Regions from separate parts of the Lacicoccus kunmingensis DSM 17847 genome, predicted to be linked through region 3. Evidence: predicted binding sites of a transcription regulator. Region 3 holds the regulator's gene; each other region holds the start of a gene.
What was found. Region 3 encodes LexA, which represses DNA repair genes until DNA is damaged. Its sites were predicted from a motif close to CGAACATATGTTCG; they were not measured.
Positions count from the first base shown of each region.

Region 1 (2,280 bases), on a different contig from region 3:
TTGCCAACTTCAAACTTGTTGCAGCAATAGATCATAGAGCGAAAAGCAAGGCATTAAGTAATGATATATTCAGAAAGATTACTCTAAAAGTCACTGGTGAAGACACTGATGATTTATTATTAGGGGTTTCAGGAAATAATTATGAAGGGGTTGAAAGTGTTGAAATTGTTATTTCTACAAATAGGGCGAAAGACTCTGAACTAGATTACAGTATAAGTAAAAGAATTTTAGAAAACTGGGTAGACCATGATAAAGTAGAGAAACTTTCAGTCAAAACAAAGGAGACAGAGGATACCCCAATAGAAGAAATAGACCTATTGAAACACTCCTTAAAAAGGACTTTAAAATATTCCTATCAAGAAGGAGTAGAATTAAACGCATATCGTATTTATTCAGATATGGAGAACTTATATAGAAATGATGATGAAGCTATTTCCTTACTTGTTTAGGATAGAGTGGTGATAAGAAATGTTGAAAAGGCATTTTACATGGTTAAAAAAATACTTCACAGGGATTGTTTATTTTTTAATCGTAATTTTTACAATAGGAATATTAATATTACTATATTATAAAGAACCAAACATTATAGAGAATAAATTATTAGATTTATTGAATGTGTTAATCAACTCTATTAGTATTAGTGTTGGGTTTTTTGGAGCTATTTTCACATTGATTTTTAGTTTAAAGGATAACCTTATCATCGATAAAATCATGAATTCCAAGAAGATAAGAAAACAATTTATATATATGAATTATGGAATTGTTGCATCCGGATTCATTATTATAGTATTGATTTTAGTCATATTTGTATTTGAATCAGTTGAGATACAGTCAAATACATCAACGATTTCCAATAGTAATCTTGTTTACTTTATATTATCCTTTTCATTTTATTTTTATTGTATGTTTGCTACTTATTTATATACAATAAGTAATATAATTTTTGAAAAACGAAATAGACCAATGCAAACTAAAAAAAATCCACAGATAAAACGTCGAAATCATTGAGGCTAAAAGAATAGTAGGAAATCGCTGCACTCTTCTTAAAATGATATTTAAGTCCCCGTAACAGATTGGGGACTTATTTTTATATTAACAAACAGAACATACGTTCGTATAATAACCTTAAGAGGTGATTATAATGCATTGCACTTATAAAGGATTAGATTACCGAGAAGTGCCGCAGTCAGCGTTAAATTCTAACATCCCACAGGGCCGTGGCATGGTCAAATGGGCGCCGTTTGCAACCATGCCGGAACAATATGAGGCAGTGGATCGCATGATAGAACGACAGGCACATGTGTCAGAACCATCGCTTGGACAGGATGAGCTGCAGGAACTCGAAGTTACGTTACGAAACAGTATCGGTAAGATATTAGTTTTACGCTATTGGGATTCAGGTTACGAGGTACAACTTGAATGTAAGTTAGAATACATTGAGAATTGGGGACAAACAATCACTGTGAGTAAAGGTACGAATTTATTGACTATTAACTTTACCCACATTTATGAAATAGTAAGAATCAGCGATGAAGATATATACTCAATCGATTGATCACGTGCTATAATAAATTATCTTAACAAGGGGATGATTTTAATATGGATAAAGATACGACACTGGTATGTACGATAGGGGATGCAATCAAACTCTTTCATTCTACGAAAGCAGCTAAAGATATGTATGAGAATAAGAAAGCAGATCATGAAGTGGTGGTTTTAGACTTCACTGACGAGGATTTTAAACGCTTGGCGGATGGTTTAGGTGTGATATAATCAATATATGGCATTAATCTTCTATATAATGATTAAGCCCTGCTTAGTGGAGTGAGCAGAGGGGTTTTTTAATATCTTAAATCCTATCCTATATAGATATGAAGGAACTAGAATTTTAACAATATATTTGATACCCCTTGAGGGTATAGCTATATTGACGACAATATTGACAACATAAAACATCTTTAAAACCTATAATTTTTAGTCAAAGACATTAAAAACCCCGATAAATCAACGTTTATCGGGGTTTAAAGTTTATTAATATTGTATAGTAGCGTCCCGAGAGGGATTCGAACCCCCGACCGATGCCTTAGAAGGGCATTGCTCTATCCAGCTGAGCTATCGAGACTTAATTAAGAACAAATTCAATTATAATCAATGAACAGGGTATAAGTCAATTATTATTTTAAAATTAATGATGTGAAATTACATTAAATTAAAGAAGTTTACAAATTGTTATAAAAAAGTTATTGTCTTATTTGATTTACAAGTAAATAAACGTTTTAT
Region 1 is NZ_JCANUC010000005.1:89,414-91,693, forward strand. It holds gene BO48_RS07230 (DUF6731 family protein) at 1-449, shown strand, start outside; gene BO48_RS07235 (YolD-like family protein) at 1,142-1,555, shown strand; gene BO48_RS07240 (hypothetical protein) at 1,600-1,773, shown strand; tRNA gene BO48_RS07245 (tRNA-Arg) at 2,049-2,122, opposite strand.
Region 1: the regulator LexA is predicted to act here: its motif matches at 1,102-1,115, upstream of BO48_RS07235 (YolD-like family protein).

Region 2 (2,280 bases), on a different contig from region 3:
GTGCTCTGGAACCTTAATTGAGACGATTGCCGTCAAACCTTCGCGGATGTCACTGCCGTCCAGATTTTTATCTTTTTCTTTCAATTCTTTTATTTTACGGGCATATTCGTTGAATGCCTTTGTAAAACCGGTTTTGAAACCGACTTCGTGAGTCCCGCCGTCTTTTGTTCTGACATTGTTTACAAAAGAGATGATCGTCTCCGTATACTGGTCATTATATTGGAAACTCACATCGGCTTCGATATCCTGATAGTCCCCTTTAAACTGGACGATATTACCGATGGAATCCTTGCCTTCATTTAAAAATTCGATAAAAGACTTCAAGCCATCTTCATATTGAAATTCTTCCACCTTTTCTTCATCGCCGCGCGCATCGACTATTGACACTTTCAAGCCGCTCAGAAGAAAGGCTGATTCCCTCATTCGTTCAACAATCATTTCATAATTGAACGACGTGCCGAGCTTGAAGATTCTGTTATCCGGTTTAAAAGTGACGGTTGTGCCCGTCTTTTTAGTCTTGCCAGTCACTGACAGCTTCTTATCCACTTTACCGCCGTCTTTAAATGAAATTTCATGGACTTTTCCGTCACGGTGGATTTCGATCTTCATCCACTCACTCAGTGCGTTGACGACAGAAGCTCCGACACCATGGAGCCCTCCTGAAGTTTTATAGCTGCCGGAACCGAATTTACCGCCTGCGTGCAGTACTGTGAATATGACTTCAGGTGTTGTTTTTTTGGATGGGTGCATACCTGTCGGCATACCCCGTCCGTTATCTGAAATTGAAATACTGGCATCTTCATTCAGTCTGATATTGATCTCGTTTCCATAACCGTTCAATATTTCATCCACGGCATTATCGGCAATTTCATAAACCAGATGATGCAGACCTCTTACATCGGTTGAGCCGATATACATCCCCGGTCGTTTACGAACTGCGTCCAGGCCTTCCAATATTTGAATTGAATCATCACTATAATTGTTCGTTTTTGACAAAGAGTAAACCTCCTACAAACATACGTTCGAATTTTAATCTACCTTACTATTTTTATATAAAAACACAATCTTTGCAAGTCTCTGCTAAAAATTTAATAATATAACCAGTTAATAGTTTACATAACATTATTATAGTCAACTATCCAATTTTTATCAATTTATAATATTTTATTTATATGGTAAACTATTAGTACCTGATAATAAAGGAGAGTCTAAAATGGAAAATGTAATACTCCTGCTCATATTCAGTTATTTGATTGGCTCCATTCCATTTAGCTTACTCATAGGTAAAATATTTTATAAAGTAGACCTTAGAGAACACGGCAGTGGTAATATCGGAACTACAAACACCTTCAGAATTTTAGGCAAAAAAGCTGGGATTGTCGTATTGCTCCTGGATATATTCAAAGGTGCGCTTCCTGTCTATATCACCATTCTGTTGGCTATGGATATACATATATTTATTCCGGGACTCGTCAGTGCACTCGGCCATGTCTACCCCATCTTCTTGAAGTTCAGAGGTGGTAAAGCCGTTGCTACAGGTGGAGGTGCAGTACTTGCCTACAATCCAATCGTCTTTATAATTTTAGTATCTGCATTTTTAATTACATTGAAATTGAGCAAATTTGTATCTTTATCGAGTATTGTAGCTGCAGTGACATTAATCGTTCTTTCCCTGTTTTTACAAGATCCATTGTTCATGGCTTTTGCAATCGTACTCGGTTTTGTCGTCATCATCCGACATATATCGAATATGAAACGGATTAAGGATGGAACAGAATCCAAAATAACTTTTATGTAAATCCTGTTAAAAACAATATAACCCGGTGAAATCATATGATTTCACCGGGTTTTTAAATGATTGAATTACTCACTTAATTTTTTTCTGAGAACAAGTGGTAAGATACCACCATGACGGTAATAATCCACTTCCACTTCAGAGTCGAAACGTGCTTTGACCTGAATGACTTGAGCATTACCCTCTGTATCAGTCACTGTAACATCCAGAATATCTCCAGGTTTAACTGTCTCGCCCACTTTGATATCGAATGTTTCACTGCCGTCAAGACCGTAGTCTTCAGCATTCTTTCCATCTACAAACTGCAGAGGAAGAACACCCATCATTACAAGGTTGGAACGGTGGATTCTTTCGTAACTTGCTGCGATAACAGCTTTGACGCCCAGAAGGTTTGTACCTTTGGCTGCCCAGTCACGGCTGGAGCCCATTCCGTAATCATCGCCTGCAACGACAACAAGACCTGTATTCTCTTCCTGATACTTCAT
Region 2 is NZ_JCANUC010000005.1:113,510-115,789, reverse strand. It holds gene parE (DNA topoisomerase IV subunit B) at 1-996, opposite strand, end outside; gene plsY (glycerol-3-phosphate 1-O-acyltransferase PlsY) at 1,214-1,798, shown strand; gene acnA (aconitate hydratase AcnA) at 1,864-2,280, opposite strand, start outside.
Region 2: the regulator LexA is predicted to act here: its motif matches at 1,012-1,025, upstream of parE (DNA topoisomerase IV subunit B).

Region 3 (2,280 bases):
AATATAAGCAAAGAAAAAGAGCCATAGATAAAGAATTGAAATCGACTCATTTCCTAAAAGTGTGAAAACTGCTAAAGCCACAAATAAAATAGCTAAGGAAATATGAGATGTATATGCAAAAAAACGGAAAACATTGTGGATGACTCGTTCATCTGCTTCGGGCAAATTATCTCTTTTGCGTTTCTGTTTAATCACCTGAATTACTGTCAAAATGATAGTTGCTACCAAACCACCTGTAAGCACTTCATACGGAAATTCACCTTGAAAAATATAAGCAAGAAATGAACCCAGAACAGCACCAATAAAAGTACAAGTAATAATAAAGTATGGAGTCCACTTTTCTAAAATCTTTCCCCATTTTTTTCTGTCCTTTACACTCATTTGTCATCCTCCTCTAAAATAAATATTTCATTTATTGGCATATCAAAATATGCTATTAATTTTAATGCCAACTCAAGACTGGGATTATACTTATTTTTTTCAATTGCATTTATAGTTTGACGTGTAACTTGTAGATCCTCAGCCATTTTAACTTGAGTTATCCCCTTTTTTTGGCGGATTTCTCGAATATGGTTAATTACCCTCATTAATCACCCCTCCAAATCAAAGTAAAGATATCTTTACACATACAATAACAAAAAACCGACCTAATGTAAAGAAGTCTTTACAGTCGGTCGGTATTATTTCTACACGATAATCCGATTTATGATATCGTAGCTATTATACTTTTTAACTGGTATTCCACACGATAATCCGAATACCCAAAATAGATTCGTCCGGTTAATCCGGACGAATCTATTTTTGTTTCAGATGATTATTTTGTTTTAAAATTCCCTGAACAGACCCACAACTTTTCCAAGGACAGTCACGCTGTCAAGGTAGATCGGTTCGAGTGCAGGGTTTTCAGGCTGCAGACGATAATATCCTTTTTCTTTATAGAAGCGTTTAACAGTTGCTTCATCCTCATCGGTCATAGCGACAATAATATCACCATTATGGGCGATATTCTGTTTGCGGACAATGACGCGGTCTCCATCAAAAATACCCGCATCAATCATACTGTCTCCGGCTACATTGAGCAGGAATATTTCACTATTGTGATTCGCAGTGAAATGTTCCGGTAAAGGGAAATATTCATCAACATTTTCAACTGCTGTAATAGGCAGACCAGCTGTGACCTTACCTAGAACAGGCACTTGAATTACTGGAGTATATGCCTGATTTTCCGCCTGGACAATTTCAATTGCTCTCGGCTTTGTCGGATCTCTCTTTATATATCCTTTATCCTGTAATTTTGCCAGGTGTCCATGAACGGTGGAGCTGGATTGCAAACCCACTGCATTACCGATTTCTCTGACACTCGGCGGGTAACCTTTTTCCTGAACTGTTCTCTTTATATATTGATAAATCTGTTTCTGTCTGTCACTGATTTCTTTCATAGTAAGACCTCCAGCCCTTTATTAAATATAATGATATCACAAATTTTAGTGTCTTACAAACGTTTGTTCGTAAAAGTATTGACTAAGAACAAGTGTTCTGTTACTATATGAATACAAACAAATGTTCGAGGAGGATGACTAATGCTTAAAGAAATCAAAGGTTTTTCTTTATTATTCATAGCAGTAGTGATGATCGGCACAATTTATATCTATTCTAACAATAATGGAAAGAACGCACATTCTGATAATATATACACACAGGAAGTACACAATGAAACAATGGCAATCGAACAGGATACGAACGCAATTGATGAAATCATAGAGGAAAAGATGCTTTCAGAACAGGAATCCGACAGTGGAATGAAGTCCGTCACAATGGGAAAATAATTATTTAAGTATGAGAATGTACTCATACTTTTTTTTGTGTTAAATTATATAAGAAAGGATTGAATTTTATGCTTGAAAAGAAGAAACTCGATCGCATCAATGAACTTGCGAAAAAGAAGAAAGAAGGTACTCTGACGAAGTCAGAAGCAAAAGAACAGCATGAATTAAGACAAGAGTATTTGAAAACTTTCCGCAAGTCATTCAAAGCTCAGGTCGAACAGACTAAAGTCATCGACCCCGAGGGCAGTGACGTGACTCCGGAAAAGTTAAAATCAATTCAACGAGAGAAAAATATTAGAAAATAGAGGAGATATTAAGATGGCTTTTGATAATACTGATCAATTAGCAATTAACACAATCCGTACTCTTTCAATTGATGCAATTGAAAAAGCAAATTCAGGTCACCCTGGTCTGCCTATGGGCGCTGCACCTATGGCCTACACACTATGGAGCA
Region 3 is NZ_JCANUC010000001.1:184,895-187,174, forward strand. It holds gene BO48_RS00895 (hypothetical protein) at 1-381, opposite strand, end outside; gene BO48_RS00900 (helix-turn-helix transcriptional regulator) at 378-587, opposite strand; gene lexA (transcriptional repressor LexA) at 825-1,439, opposite strand; gene BO48_RS00910 (hypothetical protein) at 1,581-1,826, shown strand; gene BO48_RS00915 (DUF896 domain-containing protein) at 1,895-2,131, shown strand; gene tkt (transketolase) at 2,145-2,280, shown strand, end outside.